2 regions of the Blastococcus colisei genome follow, and region 2 is predicted to be linked to the other one. Evidence: riboswitches for the same ligand, from Rfam matches in the RefSeq annotation. Region 2 holds a riboswitch; the other holds the start of a gene.
What was found. A riboswitch is a leader RNA that binds a small molecule or an ion and turns the genes downstream of it on or off. The one in region 2 is predicted to bind S-adenosylmethionine.
Positions count from the first base shown of each region.

Region 1: another riboswitch for S-adenosylmethionine. It lies ahead of FHU33_RS01435 (bifunctional o-acetylhomoserine/o-acetylserine sulfhydrylase); the one in region 2 lies ahead of thrC (threonine synthase).

Region 1 is NZ_VFQE01000001.1:306,960-312,677, forward strand. It holds gene metX (homoserine O-acetyltransferase MetX) at 168-1,238, opposite strand; gene FHU33_RS01435 (bifunctional o-acetylhomoserine/o-acetylserine sulfhydrylase) at 1,258-2,550, opposite strand; SAM riboswitch class IV at 2,595-2,711, opposite strand; gene FHU33_RS01440 (threonine aldolase family protein) at 2,763-3,821, opposite strand; gene FHU33_RS01445 (hypothetical protein) at 3,868-4,575, opposite strand; gene FHU33_RS01450 (zinc-dependent alcohol dehydrogenase family protein) at 4,610-5,638, shown strand; gene FHU33_RS24720 (Rv3103c transmembrane domain-containing protein) at 5,642-5,718, opposite strand, start outside.
Region 2 is NZ_VFQE01000002.1:408,863-414,580, reverse strand. It holds gene FHU33_RS21425 (alpha/beta fold hydrolase) at 1-898, shown strand, start outside; gene FHU33_RS21420 (ABC transporter permease) at 898-1,809, shown strand; gene FHU33_RS25180 (HAD family hydrolase) at 1,844-2,665, opposite strand; SAM riboswitch class I at 2,726-2,856, shown strand; gene thrC (threonine synthase) at 2,869-4,170, shown strand; gene FHU33_RS21410 (cold-shock protein) at 4,370-4,570, shown strand; gene groL (chaperonin GroEL) at 4,948-5,718, shown strand, end outside.

The DNA of each region.
Region 1 (5,718 bases), on a different contig from region 2:
CCCATGGGGTCTCAGTCGTCCCACGCGGAACAGCCGTCGAGCGCAGCGGTAACCGTGCTCGCCGCGGCACGGCACGACCGGCAAGAGACAGCGTGGGGACCCTCCGGGAAACGGCAGGTCCCGCGGGAGTGGACTGCTGCAAATCTCTGCGAGTACCGACGCGTGGATCAGGCGAGCAGGTCGCGCAGGAGTCGGCCGACGGCGGCGGTCTCGATGAGGAAGCCGTCGTGCCCGTACGGCGAGGAGATCACCTGCAGCGGGACCCCGAGGCCGTCGGCGACCTGCTGCTGCAGCTCGATCGGGTAGAGCCGGTCGCTGTCCACGCCCGCGACCACCGACCGGGCCGTCACCCGGGAGAGCGCCGCCTCCACCCCGCCCCGGCCGCGGCCGACATCCCAGCTGTTCATCGCCTCGGTGAGCAGCACGTAGCTGCCGGCGTCGAACCGGCGGCCCAGCTTGCCCGCGTGGTGCTCCAGGTAGGAGGCGACGGCGAACCGCCCGTCCTCCTGCACCGTCGCGCCGAAGCGCTCGCCGAGCTCGAAGGCGCTGCGGTAGGTCAGGTGGGCGATGCGGCGGGCGACGCCCAGCCCGTCCACCGGTGGGTCGGACAGGTCGTAGTCGCCGCCGGCCCAGCGCGGATCGGCGCGGACGGCGGCCTGCTGCGTGGTCTGGGTGCCGATCTGGTCGGCGGTGGCCACCGCCCCCGACGCCAGGAAGAACAGCGTCGCCACGCGGTCGGGCATCGCCACCGCCCACTCCAGGGCCCGCATCCCACCCATCGAGCCACCGACGACGCACGCCCAACGGGCGATGCCGAGCGCGTCGGTCAGGGCCGTCTCCACCCGTACCTGGTCGCCGACGGTCACCTCGGGGAAGCGGGAGCCCCAGCGCACGCCGTCCGGGTCGAGGGACGACGGCCCCGTCGTCCCCTGGCAGCCGCCGAGCACGTTGGCGCAGACCACGAAGAGCCGGTCGGTGTCCAGCGGCGCGCCGGGGCCTACCAGGCCGGCCCACCAGCCGGGGGTCGGGTGGCCTGGACCGGCCGGCCCGGCGACGTGGCTGTCGCCGGTGAGCGCGTGCTCGACCAGGACCGCGTTCGAGCCGTCCGGCGCGAGCGTGCCCCAGGTCTCGTAGGCGACCCGGACCGACGGGAGGACACCGCCGCGCTCGGGGGAGAACGCGGGCAGGTCGAGGACGACCCGGTCGCCCACCGGATCCCCCTCGACCCACCCGCCCATCGTCAGCTGCGCCGCTCGGTCAGGCGGCCTTCGCGGCGCGGAAGCCGGCCTCGAGGTCGGCGAGGATGTCCTCGATGCCCTCCAGGCCGACGGCCAGCCGCACCAGGCCGGGCGTCACACCGGTGGTGAGCTGCTCGTCGGCGGTCAGCTGCGAGTGCGTGGTCGAGGCCGGGTGGATGACCAGGCTGCGCACGTCGCCGATGTTGGCCACGTGGCTGTGCAGCTCCAGGGCCTCGACGAACCGCTGGCCGGCCTCGCGGCCGCCGTGCAGCTCGAACGTGAGCACGGCGCCGGCGCCCTTCGGCGCGTACTTCTGCTGCGCCGCGTGCCACGGCGAGGACGCCAGGACCGGGTAGTTCACCCGGTCCACCTCGTCGTGCGCCTCGAGGAACTCCGCGACGCGCACGGTGTTCTGCACGTGCCGCTCCATGCGCAGCGACAGCGTCTCGATCCCCTGGACGACCAGGAACGCGTTGAACGGCGAGAGGGCCGGGCCGAGGTCGCGCAGCAGCTGCACCCGGGCCTTCAGCGCGTAGGCCGGCGCCCCGAGATCGGCGTAGACCACGCCGTTGTACGTCGGGTCCGGCGTGGTGAAGCCGGGGAACTTCCCGCCGGTCCAGTCGAACGTCCCGGCGTCCACGATCAGCCCCGCGATCGCGGTGCCGTGCCCGCCGAGGTACTTGGTCGCGGAGTGCACCACGACGTCGGCACCGAACTCGAAGGGCCGGATGAGGAACGGCGTGGCGATGGTGTTGTCCACGATCAGCGGGACGCCGTTGCGGTGCGCGACGTCGGCGATCTGCTCGATGTCGAGGACGTCGCCCTTCGGGTTGCCGATGGACTCGCCGAAGAACGCCTTGGTGTTCTCCCGGACCAGCGACTGCCACGCCTCGGGGTCGTCGGGGTCCTCCACGAAGGAGACCGTGACGCCGAGCTTGGGCAGCGAGTGGTGCAGCAGGTTGTAGGTCCCGCCGTACAGCGAGGCCGACGCGACGACGTGGTCGCCGGCCTCGGCGACGTTCAGGAGCGCGAGCGTCGTCGCCGACTGCCCCGACGCGACGGCGAGCGCGGCGACACCGCCCTCGAGCGAGGCCACGCGCTGCTCGAGCGCGTCCTGCGTCGGGTTCATGATCCGCGTGTAGATGTTGCCCATCTCGGCCAGCGCGAACAGGTCCGCGGCGTGCTGGCTGTCGCGGAACTGGTACGCGGTGGTCGCGTAGATGGGCAGCGCGCGGGCTCCGGTCGTGGGGTCGGGGCTCGTGCCGGCGTGGATCTGCCGGGTCTCGAAGCTCCAGCTCTGCGGGTCGGTCATGCGCCGTCTCCTCTTCGCTCGCGGAGAGCCCGCGGCGCGCAGGAACTCCGTCCTTGCCGGACGACGGACGCCGCCCGGCCGGCTCTTCCCCTGGGAGCACCTCAGACGGAGTAGAGGTTGCCGGGCAGCCAGCCAGGTGCTTGTCGCTGCCTCTCGTGAGCCGTTCCGATCCTAGGACGCCGACTCGCCGGGCTGCACGGGGCCCTCGACGGTCAGCCGGCGAGCGTCGCGATCCCGCGCCGGATCTCCGGGAGCGACAGCGCCATGGTGGCGTCGCCGACCGGCAGCTCGACCCGCTGGACGGCCGGGTCGACCGTCGCCATCGACCGCTCCCAGGTCCACAGCCCGTCCTCGGCCAGCGCCCGTGCCGCGGTCCGGAAGTCCTCGGCACCGGTGCGCAGCAGCAGGTGCAGCATCGGCGTCTGCGGCGGATCCGGGACGACGGCCACGCCGGGCAGGTCGCGCACCGCCGCGGCGATCTCCCGCGCCCGCTCCAGGTAGGCCGGCATCAACGGCAGGCGCCGGCGCAGGCACGTCAGCGCCGAGGCCGCGCCGGGCCACAGGCCGAACAGTGTGCCGCCCATCCGCCGCCGCCACTCCCGGACCTCGGCGACGACGTCGACCGGACCGGCCAGGCAGCACCCGGCGAGCGCTCCGATGCCCTTGTAGAAGCTGACGTAGGTGGTGTCGAACAGCCCCGCCACCTCCGCCGGGGTGCGTCCGTACCCCGCGGCCGCCTCCCACAGGCGTGCACCGTCCAGGTGCGCCGCGGCGCCGCGCTCGCGCGCCCAGGCGACCTGGGCGACCAGGTCGTCCCAGGGCGGCAGCTGACCGCCGAGGTCCCGCTGCGGCAGCTCGACGAGCAGGGCGGCCGGCGCCTCGGCGACGGCGTCCAGGTCATGGCGCAGCAGCAGCCGGTAGCGGTCCCCCACCGGCCGGCCGACCAGACCCTGCAGCCGTTCCAGCGCGCGACCCTCGTGCCGGTCGAGGTGGCTCTCGGGATGGAAGAGCACGGTGCGCCGGCCGCGCCGGTCGGCGTGCACCCGCAGTGCCGCCTGCTGGGCCATCGTTCCGCTGGGCAGGTACACGGCAGCGGGCTGCCCGAGCAGCGCCGCGACCTCCGCCTCCAGTTCGGCGACCACGCCGCCGTCGCCGTAGCGGTCGGGATCGGTGTCGGCCGGGATGGTCGCGAGCAGGTCGGCTGCGCGCTGCGGGCCGTGTCCGGCGAGCGCGCGGTCGCAGGTCCGGCGGAGGGTGTCCAGATCGTCCACGCCGGTCAGTCTGTCCGGCGTCGATGTCCCACGTGAAACACCCGCCTCAGGACGGCGGCATCGCGAACCAGAGTGCCTGCGCCCGGGCGCACACCTCGCCGTCGGGGCCGATCAGCGCCGACGCCGTCGTGGACCGGCGCCCCTCGCGGCCGATCACCCAGGACAAGACGACGTGGTCGGTGTCCAGCCGCACCGGGGTGTCCTGGCGCGCGGTGATGGTCCCGAGCAGGTGGGGTAACGAGTCCAGTGGCGCGATCGGCTGGAACGACGGACAGTCCAGCGCCGCCCAGACCGTCTCCGGTGCGGCGGCGCCGTCCGACGAGGGCAGCTCGGCGGTGGGCCGGAAGACTCCGGCCCAGAGGTCGGGCCGGTCCGGGAGCGGTCCGACGAACACGGCGACGGCCTCGCCGGGCGTGCGCTCGGGCCCGCAGCCGAAGCACCGGGGGAAGGGATGCCCCGTCCGCGGCGGCAGCGCGGCCTGCGCGGCCGCCGCCTCGGCGGGGGACGGCGCGGCCGGGACCTCGAGGTCGAGCTCGGCCGGTGTCGCGACGGCCAGCACCTCGTCGCCGTCCAGGAGCTCCACGCCGGTCCCCGCGGGACGGACGTCGAGGGGCCGGTCCAGCGGAGTGGGCCGGCGCAGCCGCACGCTCACGGTGCTCGAGTCGGTCAGCGCCGCCAGCCGGCCGGCCAGGTAGCCGCCGTTGGCGGTGCCGGGTGGACCGCAGAAGCGCCCGGCGACGGTGAGGGTCGGCATCCGGGCGATGGTAGGCGCCGGGCAGGCTGGCACCGTGCGCGCCCTGGTCTTCGAGTCCTTCGCCGGTCCGCTGTCGGTGCAGGAGGTGCCCGTCCCCGACCCCGCGCCCGGAGGCGTCGTCGTCCGGGTGGCCGCCAGCGGGATCTGCCGCAGCGACTGGCACGCCTGGCAGGGGCACGATGCCGACGTCGTCCTGCCGCACGTGCCCGGGCACGAGCTGGCCGGCACTGTCGAGGCGGTCGGCGGGGGAATCCGCCGCTGGCGGGTCGGCGACCGGGTGACCGTGCCGTTCGTCAACGCCTGCGGCCGGTGCGCCCAGTGCGCGGCCGGCGACCACCAGGTGTGCGCCCACCAGACCCAGCCCGGCTTCACCCACTGGGGTTCGCTGGCGGAGTTCGTCGCCCTGGACGCGGCCGACGTCAACCTGGTCGCCGTCCCGGAGGAGCTCGACCTGACCACTGCGGCGGCCCTGGGCTGCCGTTACGCCACTGCCTTCCGGGCCGTCACGCAGATCGGCCGGGTGCGCCCGGGGGAGTGGGTCGCGGTGCACGGCTGTGGTGGGGTCGGTCTCTCCGCGGTGCAGATCGCGGTGGCCGCCGGCGCACGGGTCGTGGCGATCGACGTCTCGGCCGCCGCGCTCGACCTCGCCCGGCAGCTCGGTGCCGAGCACACCGTGGACGGCGGGGCCGACGTGCCGGTCGCGGTCCAGGACCTCACCGCGGGCGGTGCGCACGTCTCGCTGGACGCCCTGGGCGCACCCGTCACCTGCGGGAACTCCCTCCGCAGCCTGCGTCCCCGCGGGCGGCACGTGCAGGTGGGCCTGCTGCCGCCGGAGCAGGGGCGCGCCGAGGTGCCGATGGAGCGGGTCATCGCCCTCGAGCTCGAGGTCCTGGGCAGTCACGGCATGGCCGCGCACGCCTATCCCGGGCTGCTCGGCCTCATCGCCGCCGGCCGGCTCGACCCCGGTCGGCTAGTCACCCGCACGCTCGCGCTCGACGAGTCCGCCCCCGCCCTGGCCGACGTGGGCCGCCGCCCGGGCATCGCCGTCGTCACCTCGTTCTAGGCGTCAGCCAGGCGCACTGCCCGTCCCGGTCTCGGTCGGCAGGCTGGGCGCCGACGTCGTCGGGGTGTCCTCGTCCGTCG
Region 2 (5,718 bases):
GCTGCGCTTCGAGGGCGTGACCAAGGCCTACAAGGACGGCTTCGTCGCCGTCCGGGACCTCTCCTTCGAGGTCCGGCGCGGTCAGGTCCTCGGCCTGCTGGGGCCGAACGGGGCGGGCAAGACCACCTCGCTGCGAATGCTGATGGGCCTGATCAGGCCCACGGAGGGGCGGATCAGCATCTTCGGCCACGCGGCCGGCCCCGGTGCACCGGTGCTCTCCCGGTTGGGGTCGTTCGTCGAGGGCACCGGCCTGCAGCCGCACCTGTCCGGCCGCGACAACCTGCGGCTCTACTGGGCGGCCACCGGGCGCCCGGCCGAGGACGCGCACATGGAGGAGGCGATCGAGGTGGCCGGCCTCGGCGCCGCCCTGGACCGCCCGGTGCGTCGCTACAGCCAGGGCATGCGGCAGCGGGTGGCGATCGCGCAGGCGATGCTGGGGCTGCCCGACCTGCTGGTGCTCGACGAGCCGACCAACGGGCTGGACCCGCCGCAGATCCATGCCATGCGGGAGGTGCTGCGCTCCTACGCCGCGACCGGGCGCACGGTCATCGTCTCCAGCCACCTGCTGAGCGAGATCGAGCAGACCTGCAGCCACGTCGTCGTCATGGCGAAGGGGCAGAAGATCGCCCAGGGCACGGTGGAGGAGATCGTCGGCACCGGTGGCGCGGTGCTCGTCGGTCTGGTCGACGACGCCGACACCGACCGGGCGATCGCCGTCCTCGAGGGGCTGCCGGGCGTCAGTGCCGGGCGCACCGACGAGGGCCTGGTCGCGGACCTGGACGGCTACAGCCGGGCCGCGGCGCTGCAGGCGCTGGTGGCGGCCGACATCGAGGTCGACGAGTTCACGCCGCGCCGGCGGCTCGAGGACGCGTTCCTGGCGCTGGTGGGGGAGAACTGATGACCACGCAACGAGCGACAGAAATGGCCATTTCTGCCTCGCCGGGTGGAGAGCACGTCCAGCCGACGGGTGCCGTCGCCGGATATCGGCCGGAACGGACGCTGCGGCTCTCGGTCGAGCTCCGCAGGCAGTTCAAGCGCCGGCGCACCATCGGGGTCTTCGCGCTGATGGTCGCCCTGCCGCTCATCCTCATCGCCGCGCTGCAGTTGGGTGCCAGCGAGGAGGCGGCGGAGAACAACCGCATCAACCTGGTCGACGTCGCGACGTCGAGCGGCCTGAACTTCACGCTGTTCGTCCTGTTCGCGACGACCGGGTTCTTCCTCGTCGTCGTGTACGCGCTGTGCTTCGGCGACACCGTGGCCAGCGAGGCCCAATGGGGATCGCTGCGCTACGCGCTGGCGACGCCGGTGCCACGGATGCGGCTGCTCCGGCAGAAGTTCTACGCCGCGTTGGTGCAGTCGGTCGGCGCACTGCTCGTGCTGGCCACGGTCGCGGTGGTGGCGGGCGGGATCGCCTTCGGCTTCGAGGACATCCAGACGCCGGTCGGCGTGACCCTCGACCAGGGGGAGGGGATGCTGCGCCTGGCCGGGATGCTGGGCTATCTCGCCGTCCACCTGCTGGTCGTCGGCTCCCTGGCCTTCTGGTTCTCCACCATCACCGACGCGCCGCTGGCCGCCGTCGGTGGCGCGGTGTTCACGATGTTCGTCTTCGCGATCCTCGACCAGGTCGAGCAACTCGGGGCGATCCGCGACTGGTTCCCGACGGCGGAGGAGTTCGCCTGGACCGACCTGCTGCAGACGCCGGTCGACTCCGGGGACATGTTCCGGGGCATCATTCAGTCGCTGGTCTACGCGGCGATCTTCACCGCGTTGGCCTTCCGGCACTTCGCCCGCCGCGACGTCACCTCCTAGGACGACGTAGCGGCATTTATGGCCATAAATGCCGCTACAGGCTGGCCAGGACCGCCTGCGCCCAGCCCTCGCCCATGGGCGCGGCGGTGACCGTCACGTTGGGGACGGCGTCCATGAGCCTGCCCATGCCGTCGACGGACGCGCCGTTCCGGGTGATCCAGAGCCGGTCGACCGCCGGGGCCATGTCCAGGTCGCTGACGCTGTCGCCGATCGCGACGGCGTCGGCGGGCGAGAGGCCACGCCGCTCGAGGTCCCAGGCGATGGCCGCACCCTTGGAGATGCCACGCGGCATGAGGTGGTAGACCCGCGGCGGCAGCGGGTCGTCGTCCAGCCCGAACCGGGACGTCGCCGGGATCGCGCCGTTGTCCTTGAGCGTCAGCCAGCCCGCGCCCTTCTCGGCCAGCCAGGCGTCGACCGCCACCGGGTCGACCCGCCCCCGCAGCAGGGCGTCGGTCGAGTGCGTGGCGTGCCAGGGCGCGTGCCACTCCAGTCGGCCCGGGTTCTCGGCGATCACCTGCTCGACGACGCCGAGTTGGGCCATGACCTCCATGGGCGCGCGTCCGGCGTACTCGGCGGGCAGCTCGCCGGTGAGCCGGTGGGTGCTCCGGCCGGCGTCCCAGGCGATCGTCGCACCGAGCTCGGCGATGGCGCCGTCGGCGGCGAAGATCCGCGCGGCCTCGATGACCTGCTCGAACGTCCGGCCGCTGACCAGCACCAACGGGACCCCGGCCCGGTGGAGAGCCAGCAGCGCGGCGGCCGGGTCGGCGGTGAGCCCGCGGTCGGCGGCGTGCCAGAACGACCCCCGCGGACCGACCATCGTGCCGTCGAGATCGGTGTAGACGATGCGGGCGGTCACATCTCACATCCTGACCGTCGTCCGGAACCCCGCCGGTACTGGGTACAGTTCTCGCCGTTCCACTCATCCAGAGGGGCAGAGGGACACGGCCCGACGAAGCCCCGGCAACCGCCGCCCGCGCGCATGCGCGGGACGGAAGGTGCCAATTCCGTCCCGCACGGCTCGACGGCCCGGTGCGGGGAAGATGAGGAGGTAGTCGTCGCATGACCCTGACCGCTCCCGGTTCTGTCCAGGCCGACTCGTCTGCCGGTGGCCCCGTTGCCCCGTGTCCCGCCCGCGGCCTGGTGTGCCGCAACTGCGGGGCCACCTTCGGCCTCATCGCCGAGCACGCCTGCGCGGAGTGCTTCGGCCCGCTGGAGGTCGACTACGACCCCGAGCTCATGAAGTCCGTCACCCGCGAGCAGATCGAAGCCGGGCCGCAGAACATCTGGCGCTACGCGGGCCTGCTCCCGGTGGGCCAGGACCCGGCCGACCGGGTCAGCCTCGACCCCGGTCTGACCCCGCTGGTGCGCGCGGACCGGCTCGCCGCCGAGCTCGGCCTCACGGGCGGGCTGTGGGTGAAGGACGACTCGGCCAACCCGACGCACTCCTTCAAGGACCGCGTCGTGTCGCTGGCCGCCACCGCGGCGAAGGGGCTGGGGTACCGCAAGATCGCCGCCGCCTCGACGGGCAACCTGGCCAACTCGGTGGCCGCGCACGCGGCCCGGGTGGGCATCCCGTCCTTCGTCTTCATCCCGAGCGACCTCGAGCCGGGCAAGGTCGTGCAGTCCGCGGTCTACGGCCAGACTCTGGTCGCCGTCGACGGCTCCTACGACGACGTCAACCGGCTGACCAGTGAACTCGCCGAGACGGACGAGTTCGAGGACACCGCCTTCGTCAACCAGAACGTGCGGCCCTACTACGCCGAGGGCTCCAAGACGATGGGCTACGAGATCGCCGAGCAGCTCGGCTGGCGGATCCCGGCCCAGGTCGTCATCCCGATGGCGTCGGGCTCGCTGCTGACCAAGGTCGACAAGGCGTTCCGGGAGCTGGTCGCCGCGGGCATCGTCGAGGCCACCGAGTGGACGATCTTCGGCGCCCAGTCGGCCGGGTGCGACCCGATCGCCACCGCGTTCGAGCAGGGTTGGGACGTCGTCAAGCCGGTGAAGCCCACGGGCATCGCGAAGTCGCTCAACATCGGCAACCCGGCCGACGGTCCCTACGCGCTCGACGCGATCCGCCGGACCGGCGGCTCGGTGGGCCGCGTCGGGGACGACGAGATCGTCCAGGGCATCCGCGACCTCGCCCGCACCACCGGCGTGTTCGCCGAGACGGCCGGCGGCGTGACGGTGGCGGTGCTGCGCCAGCTCGTCGAGGACGGGCGGCTGGACCCGGCCAAGGAGACCGTCGTCCTCAACACGGGGGAGGGCCTCAAGACCCTCGATCCGCTCGAGCCGGTGGTCGGCCCGACGCACCGCGTCGAGCCGTCGCTCCGGTCGCTCCGGTCGGCCGGCCTCATCGGCTGAGCGTCGCCGAACCGGATCGGGCGGCCGACACGTCGCCCGATCCGGCAACGGAATGGCGTCGATGTACCGTCACCAGGCATTTCCTGATGTACGTTCTCGCGCGGTTCCAGTTCCATGTTCGTGTTCGAACGGGCGGAAGAGCTAGACCCGGTTCCCCGATCCAGAGGGACCGTCCGTACGCACGAACGTGGGAGCACACGTGGCACAGGGCACCGTGAAGTGGTTCAACGCCGAGAAGGGCTTCGGCTTCATCGCCGTCGACGGCGGCCAGGACGTCTTCGTCCACTACTCGGCCATCCAGATGGACGGGTACAAGAGCCTCGAGGAGGGCCAGCGGGTCAGCTTCGAGGTCGTCCAGGGCGCCAAGGGCCCGCAGGCGGACGGCGTCACCGCCGCCTGATCCCGGCACTTCACCGAGGCCCGGTCCCCGTATGGGGGCCGGGCCTCGCTGCGTGCGGAGCCCACCCCGCCCCGACGCAGGCGCCCGACGCAGGTATAGGAACCTCTACCTACGAATCGGGGGCTCAACCCGCAGGTAAAGGTTCCTATACCTCGGCGGCGGGGAGGGCGTTCGGCGTCGTCCGGGGGACCCCTCCTTGCACTCGCAGGGGTCGAGTGCCAGACTCGTTTCTGGCACTCGGGGCTCCCGAGTGCCAACCAGGTCGGAACGGTGAGGCACCGGCGTGTGGGCCGCAAGGGAGTCCACGTCACTGGTGTCGTCCGTCGCGGGCGCCGAACCCGGCCGTGCAGCGATCAATGCATGGAGGACATCACCACATGGCCAAGATGATCGCGTTCGACGAAGAGGCGCGCCGTGGCCTCGAGCGGGGTATGAACACCCTCGCCGACGCCGTGAAGGTGACGCTCGGCCCCAAGGGCCGCAACGTCGTACTCGAGAAGAAGTGGGGTGCCCCCACCATCACCAACGATGGTGTGAGCATCGCCAAGGAGATCGAGCTCGAGGACCCGTACGAGAAGATCGGGGCCGAGCTCGTCAAGGAGGTCGCGAAGAAGACCGACGACGTCGCGGGTGACGGCACCACGACCGCCACCGTGCTGGCCCAGGCGCTCGTGCGCGAGGGTCTGCGCAACGTCGCCGCCGGCGCGAACCCGATGGCCCTGAAGAAGGGCATCGAGAAGGCCGTCGAGGCCGTCAGCGAGTACCTCCTCTCGACCGCCAAGGACGTCGAGACCAAGGAGCAGATCGCCGCCACCGCCTCGATCTCCGCCGCTGACCCCGCCATCGGCGAGCTCATCGCCGAGGCGATGGACAAGGTCGGCAAGGAAGGTGTCATCACCGTCGAGGAGAGCAACACCTTCGGTCTCGAGCTCGAGCTCACCGAGGGCATGCGCTTCGACAAGGGTCACCTGTCGGCGTACTTCGTCACCGACTCCGAGCGCATGGAGACCGTGCTCGACGACCCGTACATCCTGGTCGTCAACGGCAAGATCAGCTCGGTCAAGGACCTGCTCCCGCTGCTCGAGAAGGTCATGCAGTCGGGCAAGCCGCTGGCCATCATCGCCGAGGACGTCGAGGGCGAGGCCCTC